4 regions of the Actinomadura sp. 6N118 genome follow, and region 3 is predicted to be linked to each of the others. Evidence: riboswitches for the same ligand, from Rfam matches in the RefSeq annotation. Region 3 holds a riboswitch; each other region holds the start of a gene.
What was found. Region 3 has a riboswitch for cobalamin ahead of ACH34W_RS10235 (ABC transporter substrate-binding protein). Riboswitches for the same ligand answer to the same signal wherever they lie in the genome.
Positions count from the first base shown of each region.

Region 1: another riboswitch for cobalamin. It lies ahead of ACH34W_RS39695 (CbtB domain-containing protein); the one in region 3 lies ahead of ACH34W_RS10235 (ABC transporter substrate-binding protein).
Region 2: another riboswitch for cobalamin. It lies ahead of ACH34W_RS29110 (putative cobaltochelatase); the one in region 3 lies ahead of ACH34W_RS10235 (ABC transporter substrate-binding protein).
Region 4: another riboswitch for cobalamin. It lies ahead of ACH34W_RS26475 (ribonucleoside-diphosphate reductase subunit alpha); the one in region 3 lies ahead of ACH34W_RS10235 (ABC transporter substrate-binding protein).

Region 1 covers NZ_JBIRAZ010000020.1:9,786-12,985, forward strand. The annotation lists gene ACH34W_RS39685 (histidine kinase) at 1-1,151, opposite strand, end outside; gene ACH34W_RS39690 (hypothetical protein) at 1,306-1,662, shown strand; cobalamin riboswitch at 1,775-1,916, shown strand; gene ACH34W_RS39695 (CbtB domain-containing protein) at 1,946-2,170, shown strand; gene ACH34W_RS39700 (CbtA family protein) at 2,170-2,925, shown strand; gene ACH34W_RS39705 ((2Fe-2S)-binding protein) at 2,868-3,200, opposite strand, start outside.
Region 2 covers NZ_JBIRAZ010000012.1:36,885-40,084, reverse strand. The annotation lists gene ACH34W_RS29110 (putative cobaltochelatase) at 1-1,367, opposite strand, end outside; cobalamin riboswitch at 1,447-1,593, opposite strand; gene ACH34W_RS29105 (oxygenase MpaB family protein) at 1,698-2,534, shown strand; gene ACH34W_RS29100 (TetR/AcrR family transcriptional regulator) at 2,544-3,173, shown strand.
Region 3 covers NZ_JBIRAZ010000003.1:539,278-542,477, forward strand. The annotation lists gene ACH34W_RS10220 (LLM class F420-dependent oxidoreductase) at 1-475, shown strand, start outside; gene ACH34W_RS10225 (VOC family protein) at 465-845, opposite strand; gene ACH34W_RS10230 (TetR/AcrR family transcriptional regulator) at 842-1,519, opposite strand; cobalamin riboswitch at 1,585-1,726, shown strand; gene ACH34W_RS10235 (ABC transporter substrate-binding protein) at 1,887-2,837, shown strand; gene ACH34W_RS10240 (FecCD family ABC transporter permease) at 2,834-3,200, shown strand, end outside.
Region 4 covers NZ_JBIRAZ010000010.1:227,650-230,849, reverse strand. The annotation lists gene ACH34W_RS26485 (YcnI family protein) at 1-124, opposite strand, end outside; gene ACH34W_RS26480 (MFS transporter) at 199-837, opposite strand; cobalamin riboswitch at 982-1,197, shown strand; gene ACH34W_RS26475 (ribonucleoside-diphosphate reductase subunit alpha) at 1,297-3,200, shown strand, end outside.

The sequences.
Region 1 (3,200 bases), on a different contig from region 3:
TGCGCGCGCAACGCCGCGAACGGCATGCGCAGCGCCTCCCGGACGGCCTCCAGCACGCCCGGCAGGCCGGTGTCGAGCCGCGCCCCCACCCGGGACACCGCCCGGACGGGATCGGCACGGTCTCCGTACAGCACCCGGTCCACGGCCCGCTGGAGCCGTACACGCACAGGATTGAACCCCACGGCGATCGCCACGGTGGCGAGGGCCGAGCTGCCGAGTCCCACCTCGCGGCGCATCACCGTGTCGAACATCGCGACCAGCCCGACGTACGCGGCGAGCACGCCGGCGGTCAGCAGCACGTACAAGACGGTCCGCGAGACGACGAGCCGGATGTCCAGCAGCCGGTGCCGGATGATCGCCACCGTCATGGCGGCCGGGACGAGCGGGATCGCCAGCAACACGTAGATCGGCGCGGCCTGGAACACCCCCCACGGCACCAGGACGATGACGACCAGCAGCACCGCCTGCGTCAGCCAGAGCAGCTGGCGGCGCAGGGTCTCGTCACCGCGCCGGTAGCGGACCGCCAGCGAGACCAGCCCGGTGAGCATCGCGGCGAGCTCGGTCAGCTCCGCCACCGTCCAGAGCGGCACCAGGTCGTCGTGGGCGGCGAGCGTCAGGTAGCCGGGGTGACCGGGAACGAGCCCCTCCGGATCAGAACCCATCGAGACGACGAACAGCGGAGCGGTCGCGACCGTGGCCCACATCAGCCGCCGGAACACCGGGCCTGCCGGGCGGCCGTCCGGAAAGAGCTGGAGGATCAGGGGCAGGCACAGCCCGATCGACCACGGCCACGCGTACATGGCGACGGTCAGCAGCGTGCGCACGAGCCACTCCGGCCAGCCCGCCTCCACGCCGTGCTCGGCCACCGGGGCCAGCCCGGCCGTGACGGCATGCCCGATTCCGTCCGCCAGGAGCAGCCAGCCGAGGGGGTTGCGCGGCCGGTGCCAGGCGATCAGGAGACCGCACAACGCGAACGACAGCCCGATCGCGGAATTCGACACGACGAAGGTGTCCAGGGCGTGCGTGTAGCCCCGGCCGCTTCCCGCGCTGACGGCGATCGCGGCGATCACACCGGCGGCGGCGAGGACGAACAAGCCGACTGCGAGCGGGCGGGTGGGGGCGGTGCGCGCGGCGCGCCAGGTGGCGTCCATGCGCTCATGATGCGGCCGGTCACCCCTCCCTGTCCTGGGTGTACGGCCCCAGACCGCCCGGGATCACCTCCTGGCCGCGCGGCACCGTGCCCCCTGCCGTCCGGGTGTCCGGGGGCCGCACGCTGAGGCCACCTCAGTACGGAAGGGATCTCCCATGAAGTCCACCGCGTTCACCATCGGCCTTGTGCTCGCCGCCCTGCTCGGGATCGGCGACCTCGCCACCGGCGCGCTCGACGGGCCTCCCCCCGAGGTCGTCGTGATCACCACCATCCTCGGCGTCGTCACCCTCGCCGGCGTGGTGCACGCCTGGCGAGGTGGCCGCGCCGGTCTGTGGGCCGTCGTGGTCACCCGAGCCCTCTCCGGCCTGGGCGCCGTGCCGGGCCTCCTGGTCGACGACACCACGGGGGCGGTGAAGGGCGTCATCGTCGTGGGGCTGGTCCTGACGTTCGTCACGCTGGCCTTGATCGTTCCCGGTCTGCGCCGGGCGCCGGCCAGTTCGGCCGCCGCGTGACGATACGCGCCATCAGATGGGAGCTCCGTCTTCACCGGCCGTACGGGGGCGCGGTGAAGGCGGCGCTCCGTCTTTGTCACCCTTTGCCCACTTGACGTGCACCTTGGCGAAGGAGACGCTCTCCAGGACAAGTTCACAAGCGAGGCGGCAGTGCGCAGGAACCTGGTGCGATTCCAGGACGGTCCCGCCACTGTGTCCGATAGGCCCTCCGGGGTCCCGGAAGTCAGGAACTGACCTGCCGTCCTCCCGTCACCGGGGCGAGTGCACCCCGTGAGGAGACCCCATGGCCCAGTCAGCCGTACCTGCGACGCAAGTCCAGACGCCGCCCGTTCCGCTGCGCGTCCCCGTCCGCGAGATCCTGCCGTGGGCGGTCTTCGCCGCCGTGCTGGGCCTCGTCCTCATCTACTTCATCGGTGCCGAACAGGGCGCCACCTCGCTGTTCAGCGGCACCTGGGTGCACGAGTTCACGCACGACGGCCGGCACCTTCTCGGGTTCCCCTGCCACTGATGATGCGCTCTCTTCTCATCCGCGGCATGCTCGCCGGGCTCGCCGCGGCGGCGCTCGCGCTCGTGATCGCCTGGATCTACGGTGAACCGCAGGTGGGGCACGCCATCTCGTTCGAGGAGGCGCAGGCCGCCGCGCACCACCACGGCGGCGAGGCCGAGGTGGTCAGCCGCACCGTCCAGAAGACCACCGGCCTGATCACGGCGATGGTGGTCTACGGCGTGGCTGTCGGCGGGCTCTTCGCCATCGCGTTCGCGTTCGCGTACGGCAGGATCGGTGCTCTCGGCGCCCGCGCGACGGCGGCGCTGGTCGCCCTCGGCGGCTTCGTGGCCGTCGTGGTCGTGCCGTTCCTGAAGTACCCGCCCACACCCCCGGCGGTCGGCAATCCGGACACGATCGGCGGCCGGACGGCGCTCTACTTCGGCGTGGTGGCGCTCGGCGTGCTGGCAACCGCCGCCGCGGTGATCGTCCAGCGCCGGCTGCTGCCGAGGCTCGGGATCTGGAACGCGACGATCGCGGCCACCGTGGGCTTCGCCGTCGTGGTCGGGGTCGTCTACCGGCTCACACCCAAGCCGGACGCGGTCGCCGACGGTTTCCCGGCCACCGTGTTGTGGGACTTCCGGATCGCCTCGCTGGGGATCCAGGTGGTGCTGTGGGCGACGTTGGGCCTGCTCTTCGGGGCCCTCACCGAGCGCGCCTTTCAACGAGTCAGGAGCACGCAGTCACCGCACATCTCGCCGCCGGGCGGGACGCGGTAGTAGAGGCAGCAGCTGCGTCGCACGAAGCCCCGGCCCTGTTCGAACGAGCCCGTGCCGGTGAGCGGGTCACGGGAGAACAGATCCCGGACGAGGGTGTTCAGCGGCGCGGCCAGGTCCGGCCGGAGCGTTCCAGCGCGGAGCGTTCCGGCCAGGGCCGACGCCGCGTTCCCCCAGAGAAGCCCGTCGGCCAGGCGTACGACCTGGAGCATCGTCTCGCGCAACGGCTGGAGCTGGCCGGTCACGACCGTCTCGTAGAGGCGGTCCGCCGACCGGGG
Region 2 (3,200 bases), on a different contig from region 3:
CCGCGCGATCCGGGCTGCGCGCCTGAGACGCGGCCGTACGGGCTCCGTGCCTTGGAACGGCGGCCGGGCGCACCCATGCCTGTCCCGGGAACGGTGAAGAGCCGGGGCTTGTACGCGGCGTCGGCGGGAGCGGGCTCACTCGGGGCCGCAGACGGTGCCGGTGCCTCTGACGGTGCCGGTGACTCCGACGGCGACGGTGCCGGAGCCTGTCCGTTCGGCTGCTGTTGCTCGTGCTCGCTTCCGGACGCCTGCGGCGGGACGGGACCGTCGCCGTCCTGAGGAGGAGGCCCATCGCCGGGCCCTCCTGGATCGTCATCCGGGGGCTCCGGCTCGCCGTGCTCGCCGTGCTCTTCGAGGACATCGTCGAGCTTCTGCCTGTCCAGGCCGGGGGCGTCGAACGGGTCGCGGCGGCGCCGATGCGGCAGGGCGAGACGCGCGGCCGTCCGTACGTCCTCGGAGGTGACCTCTGTCCGGTCGTGCCAGGCGGCCAGCGCGATCGCGGCGCGGGCGGTCACGAGGTCGGCGCGCAGGCCGTCCACCTCGAACGCGGCGCACACGGCGGTGATCTGACGGAGGGCGGCGTCGGTCAGCTCGACCCCCGCGAGCCTGCTCTGCGCGGCAGCGATCCGTCCGGCCAGCGCGGCCTCGGCCTCGGCCCAGCCCGCAGCGAAGCCCGCCGGGTCGTCCTCGAACCGCAACCGGCGCCGGACGACCTCGGCACGCTCATCGGGATCACGCGTGGCCGCCACCTCGACCGTCAGCCCGAACCGGTCGAGCAGTTGCGGCCGCAGCTCGCCCTCCTCCGGGTTCATGGTGCCGACGAGGAGGAACCGCGCCGCGTGCCGTACGGAGACGCCCTCGCGTTCGACGTACGACTCGCCCATCGCGGCGGCGTCGAGGAGCAGGTCGACGAGATGGTCGTGCAGCAGGTTGACCTCGTCGACGTAGAGCACGCCGCGATGCGCCGCTGCGAGGAGGCCGGGTTCGAAGGCCTTCACGCCCTCGGTCAGCGCCCGTTCGATGTCGAGGGAGCCGGTGAGCCGGTCCTCCGACGCGCCGACCGGCAGCTCCACCAGCCGCGCGGGCCTGCGCTCCGCCGGGTCGCCGGCGTGCGGGCCGTCGGGGCACTCCGGATCGGGATCGCCCGGGTCACAGGAGAAGCGGCAGCCCGGCACGACGCCGACCGGCGGCAGCAGCCCGGCCAGAGCGCGCACGATCGTGGACTTCGCGGTGCCCTTCTCGCCGCGCACCAGCACGCCGCCCACACCGGGCGACACCGCGTTGACGAGAAGGGCCAGTTTGAGATCGTCCATGCCGACGACGGCGGAGAACGGGTACCGGGCGCCGGCGTTCCCGCGGCGGCTCATCGGCACATCAGACAGAGCGGCATGCCACATCGTCCTTCCCTCGGGTGTCCACGCCCGTGGCGGTCTCATCCGACGGTCGGAGTCTCCTGGCTCCCGGATCAACATTCCCCCTCAGCCTTCCAGCGTTGCCGCCGTGGCGCGCGGAGAGGGAACTCCCCTGGTCACAGTTGCGGGACAGCCCCGGAATTGGCGCCGATCGAGTCGGCCCAGCCGCACCGGGTTCCTCCGCGTCCGTCGCAGGCAAGGATCGCACACCCTCGGGGACCGCCCAAGTCGCGGTGGGGTGACAGGCCTATTGGCGGTATGCCAATAACGTGCTCTACTGGTGTCATGCGACGAACCGGTGGACTCCCGTTCCGTCCAGGCGACGTCTCCTGGACGGTCATGCGCGAGCCGGTGCTCGGCCTCGGCGCCGCTCCGACCCTCCTCCTGCAGGTGACCCACCCGCTCGTGGCCGCGGGGGTCGAGCAGTACTCCGACTTCGAGAACGACCCGTTCGCCCGGCTGTGGCGGACGGCCGACATCATGCTCAAGCTCTCGTTCGCCGAGCCCGAGGTCTCCGCCCGCCAATCCGTCAAGCTGCGCCGCATGCACGAACGTGTCAGCGGCGTCTCGGACGAGGGTGTCCGCTACCGCGCCCTGGACCCCGACCTCCTGCTCTGGGTCTGGGCGACGCTGGTGCACAACGGGCTCGATCTCTACCAGCGCACGTTCGGACGGCTGCCGTCGGGCGAACGCGAACGCTTCTACCAGGAGCAGAAGCTGATCGCGTACGCGTGCGGGGTACCCGAAGGCCACTGCCCTGTCGTCTACGAAGACTTCCGCGCTTACTTCGACCGGGTCGTCCGGGAGGAACTGCGCCCGACCACCGTCTCGGCCAAGCTGCTCGACACCCGCCGCAGGCTGCCCATGCCCTGGCCGCTCGGCCCCGCGTACCTCCAGCTCAACCTGCTCGCCGCCGGAGCGCTCCTGCCACGCTCGCTGCGGCGTGAGCTGGGCATCCCGTGGAGCCGGTCACGGTCCCTCGCGTTCGCCTCGCTCGTCGAGGCCAACAAGACGGCGTCCAAGGTCGTGCCCGCGTCCGTACGGCACCGCCCCACCGACTATCTCGTGGCCCGGGAACGGCCTCTGCGGCTCTTCGGGCAAGGCCGGCGCCGGGCGGCATAGGCTGCCTGCGTGCCCTCTCCGTCTTCACGCCGTCCCTCCAGGGCGGGCTATCAGCGGCTTCCCAGGGATGAACGGCGCGACCAGATCCTCGGTGTGGCACGCCGGATGTTCACGGAAGTCCCGTACGCCGACGTCTCCACCGCCGCGATCGCACGCGAGGCAGGTGTCCAGCGCGGGCTGATCCACTACTACTTCGGCACGAAACGTGAGCTCTTCCTGGAGGTCGTGCGCGGGCTCACGGTCAGCTACGCCGGGCAGGCCCCGCCTGCCGACCCCACGCTGCCGCTGGAAGAGACGGTCGACCTGTGCGTCCACCTGTTCCTGGACGCAGCCGAGTCCAACGCCGACACCTGGCTCGCCGCTCTCGACGCGGAAGGCTTCGGCCAGGACCCGGAGCTCCGGCGCATCGTCAACAAGACCCGCGACGCCACCGTCGAGCACATGCTCACGTTGCTCCACGTCCCTGAACCGACCGACACCCTGCGCGCCGTCCTCCGCACGTACTCCGGGCTGGCCGAAGTCGCGACCCGGCAGTGGCTCCAGGAGAAGACGCTCAGCCGCGCCCAGGTCCACAAGTTGCTGGCCGGCTCGCTGCTCGTCCTCGTCAGAGAAATCGCACCCGCGGTAGAACGGGCCTGAGCCCGACCCACCGCCAGGCAGCGCCCG
Region 3 (3,200 bases):
GCTGTCGGTGCCGAACGAGGGCCGGGTGCCCGTCCTGCTGGCCGCGCTCGGGCCCAAGATGCTGGGGCTCGCCGCCGAACGGGCCGACGGCACCATCCTGTGGATGACGGGGCCGACGACCGTGCGCGAGCACATCGCACCGACGATCACGGCGGCGGCGCAGGCCGCGGGACGCCCGGCGCCGCGGATCGTGTGCGTGCTGCCGGTGGGCGTCACGGGCGACGTCGCGGCGGCGAAGGAGCGGGCGGCCAAGGCGTTCGAGGTGTACGGGACGCTGCCGTCCTACCGGGCGATGATGGACCGGGAGGGCGCGGACGGCCCGGCCGACCTGGCCATCGTGGGCGACGAGGACACGGTCGGCGCCAAGCTCGACGAGCTCGCCAAGGCCGGTGTCACCGACTTCGTGGCGGGCGAGTTCCTGCCGCGCGACGAGGCCGCCCGCACCCGTGACTTCCTCAAGTCGCTCAATCGGTAGCGATGACCTCGTAGAGGTTGCCGGTCATGTCGGCGAAGTAGATCCCCTTGGCGCCCAAGGGGTGGTTCCCGTCGACACGGCCGTTGTCAGGATGAGCCGGATGGTCGCCGAAGGGCGCGCCCCGTTCGCGGAGGCGTGCCAGGACGGCGTCGAACGTGGCCGGGTCGACATCGAACGCCAGATGGTGGCCCGGCTCGTCCGGCGCGGACACGAAGTCGAGCGTGAGCCCGTCGTTCACCTTGATGGGGACGAAGTGCGGGGCGTACGGGTGGGGGCCCGTGAACTCCAGGCCCATGACGGCGGCGAAGAAGCGGGCGGCCTCCTCGTTGTCGGCGGCCGGGACGATGGTGTGGTTGAGGCTGATCGTCATGCTCGTTCTCCTTCGGCGAGCGCCCCGTACAGGAACACCTGGAGCGTCTCCTCCAGGGACGGGACGGGTTGTGCGGGCGGACGGGCACGGCCGAAGACCAGGCCCATGAACATGGCCGCGATCTGCTCCGGAGGCAGCCGCAGCACGTCGCGTTCTGGCTCGAACAGCTCCGTCAGCGCCTCCACGGTCGACCTCATGGCCGAGTCGCGATCGAGGGCGGCCGTGTCGCTCTGGGGTGCCGACTCCCCAGACCCCCCGGGGCCCTCCGCTCCGCCGCCGGCGTGACGGCCTCGGTCGTGGCGGCCTCGGTCGTGGCGGCCGGTGGCGTGCAGGGCGCCGATGACCAGGCCCAGACGTTCGATGTAGGCCTCCATCGCGGCGGCGGCCTCGCGGAGCCGTGCGGGCAGGGGCTGGTCGAGGGAGATGTCGGCGAGCTCCGCCAGAACGTGGTCGGCGCGCAGGGCCTCGGCGACGCAGGCGTCCAGCAGTGCGTCCTTGTCGGCGAACACGCGGAAGATCGTCGCCTCGCCGATGCCGGCGGCGCGCGCGATCTGGCCGGTGGTCACGGCGGTGCCGTGCTCGGCGACCAGCGGCAGCGCGGTCCGGATGATCATCTCGCGGCGTTGCTCGGGGCTCATGCCGGGCGCGCGGCGGCGGGTCGGTCGTTCCACCATGCCGGGGAGGCTACGGAGTGAGTACTCACTCCGTCAAGCTCGAGGCCGTGACGAGGGGCTCCGGCGGCTGCTGCTAACGTTGCGGTTCACGCGCGTCATGGAGCGAAGTCCGGTGTGATCCCGGCGCTGTCCCGCAACTGTGATGCCCTTCGAGGATTCCCTCCCGAACGGCCGAGCCAGGTCGCCTCCGCACGCGCCGATGACACTCGACCCTCGCGGAAGGGGCGATCCGTCTCCCACGGGTCACGCCTTCCGGCCAGCCTTGGAGGCCCCCTTGCGACCCGCACCGAGACCCGCAGTGAAACCCGCGCTGAGGCCCGCGCTGAGGCCCGCTCTGAGGCCTGCGCCGAGGCTCGCGCTGAGGCACGTGCGTTCCCTGCGCGCCGCCGTTCTGGTCGGTGTGATGGCGTTGTCCGCCGCCGCGTGCGGCGACACGACCGAGTCCGGCGGCGACAAGGCCTCCGGCGCCGCGGGCAAACCGGTCACCGTCCAGGCTGCCAACGGCGCGGTCACGATCCCCGCGACGCCCAAGCGGATCGTGTCGCTGTCCCCGACCCACACCGAGACGCTCTTCGCCATCGGCGCGGGCAAACAGGTCGTCGCGGCCGACGAGTACTCCACCTTCCCGGCCGGGGTGCCCAAGACCAAGCTCTCGGGCTTCAAGCCCAACGCCGAGGCGATCATCGGGTACAAGCCCGATCTGGTGGTGCTGTCGGACGACCTGGACGGCATCGTGAAGGCGCTGACCAAGGTCAAGATCCCCGTCCTGCTGGAGCCCGCGCCGACCAAGCTGGACGAGGCGTACGACGAGATCACCGACCTGGGCCAGGCCACCGGCCGCGCAGCCGACGCCAAGAAGCTCACCGACGGCATGCGCACGAGCATCCAGCAGGCCGTCGCGGCGGCCAAGCCCGGCGCCGCAGGCAAGCCTGCCGGGAAGCAGCTCAGCTACTACCACGAGCTCGACAACCAGCTCCACACCGTGACGTCCAAGACGTTCATCGGCCAGGTGTACGGGCTGTTCGGGCTGAGCAACGTCGCCGATAAGGCCGAGAAGGCGGCCGGCGGCTACCCGCAGCTGTCCCGCGAATACCTGCTCAAGAGCAACCCTGACCTCATCTTCCTGGCCGACACCAAGTGCTGCGGGCAGAACGAGGCAGCCGTCGCCAAGCGGAGCGGCTGGCAGGACCTCACCGCCGTCAAGGACAAGAGCGTGATCCCCCTCGACGACGACATCGCCTCCCGCTGGGGCCCGCGCCTGCCCGAGTTCGTCAAGGTCATCGGGGCCGCGGTGCAGAAGGCGTCCGCCGGCGCGTGACACCGGCTCGGCTGCGGCCTCTTCAGTTCGGCGGCGCCGTCGCGGTGCTGGCGGCGACGATGCTCGCCGCCCTCTTGGTGGGCGCGGCCGACCTTCCGGTGACCGGCGTCGTGAAGGCGCTGCTCGACCGGGTGCCGTTCGTCGACGCCGACTCGGGACTGAGCACCGTCGAGCGGAACGTGCTGTTCGAGTTGCGGCTGCCCCGGGTGTTGCTGGGCGCGATGGTGGGCGGGCTGCTGGCCATCGCGGGTGCCGGTTACCAGGGGGTCTTCCGCAACCCGCTCGCCGACCCGTACCTGCTCGGCGCCGCCGCGGGGGCCGGGGTCGGCGCCACGCTGGTGATCGTGGTGGTCCCGGGCGACC
Region 4 (3,200 bases), on a different contig from region 3:
CCTGCTCGGCCTCGCGGGGGTTGACCGTGACGTGGGCGGACGCGGCGGTGGCAAGACCGAGGACCGAGACGAGGGCGAGGCCGGTGACGGCGGCGCCCTTGCGGGCGTGCAGCGATATGGACATGCGGAAGAGCTCCGTTCGAGCGGGTACGAGGAGAAGCCGGAGTGCCGGGGGCGGCGTCCGGTGACGTACGGCGCTCAGCTGTGCGCGAGCGCCCTCGAACGGTGCGGTGGACCGCGGCGTACGACCTCGTGCCGCAGCACGCGACCGGTAGGGCCGATGGGGACCGGCGCCCGTCGCACAGGGGTACGCACGGGTGGCGCCACGGGTTCAGCGGCGGCGAGGAGAACGGCGAACAGATCGCGGACGGGCCGTCCGACCTGCGCCGCGATCCGCCGGGTCAGCGCCCACGCGGTCCGTTCACCGCGCCGCAGCCACCAGGCCGAGATCACGGCGGCGACCACGTGCGCCAGCGTCATGCCCAGCCCGGAGCCGTGTGCCGGTTCGGACGCGGCCATGCCCGTCTGGACGTGGTGCTCGACCGGCGCCGACGCGTTCGCGAACAGGCTGTGCAGCACGAACTGCCCGCCCAGCAGGCCCCCCGTGATGGTCGCCAGCGAACGCTCGTGCCCGGCGAGCGCGCCCGCCACCACCAGCAACCCGGCGAACCCCACGATGATCGCCCAGGCCGGCACCTCGGCCGGAGACGTCAGGGAGTGCCCGATCGTGGCCAGCGTCAGGCAGACGGTGGTGAAGACCACCGCCCTGCCGAGGCGGAAGAACGGGCGTGGCGACATTGCGGGCCCATCGTGCCATCTCTCCCCGGTGATCTCCATGCCCCCTCCGGGTTCAGGGTGCGGCGTCCTGTGACACGCCCAACATGTTGGGTGTCGGCTTTGGTCACGACCAAGATGTAGGGTCTTGCCCGTGCTGGTTCGCCCCCGCCGTCGGGGGTGGACTGCGGCGAGATCACGCCGAGTCCCCGTGATCTCGCGGCAGGCCACCCTGTCGGCGGGGGCGTCGTAAGAGGGAACCCGGTGAAAATCCGGGACTGCCCCGCAGCGGTGAGCGGGAACGACCGCCGTCATCAAGCACTGGCCCGTCGAGACGGGCCGGGAAGCGACGGCCACTAGGCCGCACCTCATCAGGTGTGTTGCCCGCGAGTCCGAAGACCTGCCTGCATGAACTGTTGGTCCATGGCCTCGTGGGAGGGTCGCTGGACAGGTTGCGGCGGTCAGCCGTGCTCTTGTTCGCGTGCGCCCTTGACGAGGCGAGCTCGCGAGGGAAGAGAGCACGTGACACAGGAACTGATCGCTCCGCCGCGTATCGGCATCGACGCGGAGGTGGTCCGCGCGTGTGCGGGCTTGCCCGACACCGATCCGCAGCGTGTTCTGATCGCCATCCGGGCCGGTGACGACCTCGGCGCCGCTGGGTTGCGGGAGCTGGCGATCGGCGAGGCCGCCGCGCTGGTGGCCGTCGAACCCGCGTACTCCAAGGTGGCGGCGCGGCTGTTGAGCACACTGATCGCCGACGAGGCCGCAGACGAGGGCGTGCGGTCGTTCGCGGGCTCCGTGGCGGCCTCCCACTCCGAGGGCCTGCTGAACGACGCGACCGCCGAGTTCGTCGCCGTGCACGCCGAGGCGTTGAACGCCCTGATCGACGAGTCCGCGGACGATCGTTTCGAATACTTCGGGTTGCGCACGCTGTACGACCGGTATCTGCTGCGGCACCCGCGTTCGCGGCGCGTGCTGGAGCGGCCGCAGCACTTCCTTCTGCGCGTGGCCTGCGGGTTGTCCGACACCGTCGAGGAGGCCGCCGAGCTGTACGGCCTGCTCAGCACGTTGTCCTATCTGCCGAGCTCGCCGACGCTCTTCAACTCGGGCGCGCGCCGCTCCCAGCTGTCGTCCTGCTTCCTGCTCGACTCGCCGCGCGACGAGCTGGAGTCGATCTACGAGCGGTACGCGCAGGTGGCGCGGCTCAGCAAGTACGCGGGCGGCATCGGCATCTCGTGGACGAAGGTGCGGTCGCGCGGCTCGCTGATCCGTGGCACCAACGGTCACTCGAACGGCATCGTGCCGTGGTTGCGCACGCTCGACTCGTCGGTCGCCGCGGTCAACCAGGGCGGCCGGCGCAAGGGCGCGGCCTGTGTCTATCTGGAGCCGTGGCACGCCGACGTCGAGGAGTTCCTGGAGCTGCGCGACAACACCGGCGAGGAGGCCCGCCGCACCCACAACCTCAACCTCGCCAACTGGATCCCCGATGAGTTCATGCGCCGGGTCGAGGCGGACGCGGACTGGTCGCTGTTCGACCCCAAGGAGGTGCCCGAGCTCGCCGACCTGTGGGGCGCGGAGTTCGACACCGCCTACCGGGCCGCCGAGGCCGCGGGACGGTTCGTACGGAAGGTCCCGGCACGGCGCCTCTACGGCCGGATGATCCGGACGCTCGCCGAGACCGGGAACGGCTGGATGACGTTCAAGGACGCCGCCAACCGCGCCTGCAACCAGACCGCCGAGCCCGGCAATGTGGTCCACCTGTCCAATCTCTGCACCGAGATCATCGAGGTCACCAGCGACGGCGAGACCGCCGTGTGCAATCTCGGCTCGATCAATCTGGCCGCACACGCCGGGCCTGACGGCGTGGACTGGGAGCGGCTCCGCGCGACCGTCCGTACCGCCGTGCGCTTCCTCGACCGGACGATCGACCGCGGCTTCTACCCGACGGACGAGGCGGCGGGCGCCAACCGCAAGTGGCGTCCGGTCGGGCTCGGCGTGATGGGCCTCGCCGACGTCTTCTTCAAGCTGCGGCTGCCGTTCGACTCGGCCGAGGCGCGCGAGCTGTCCACGTCGATCGCTGAGGAGATCGCCCTGGCCGCGTACGGCGCGTCCGCCGACCTGGCCGCCGAGCATGGGCCGCTCCCCGCGTACGACCGGACGCGCACGGCACGTGGTCAGCTGCACGTCGACCACTTCCCCGATGCGACACCGCGCCGCAGGGCCGAATGGGAGGCGCTGCGCGCACGGATCGCCGAGACGGGACTGCGCAACTCGCTGCTGATCGCGATCGCGCCGACCGCCACGATCGCGTCCATCGCGGGCTGCTACGAGTGCGTCGAACCGCAGGTCTCCAACCTCTTCAAGCGCGAGACGCTGTCCGGCGAGTTCCTGCAGATCAACAACTACCTGGTCGCGGACCTCAAGAA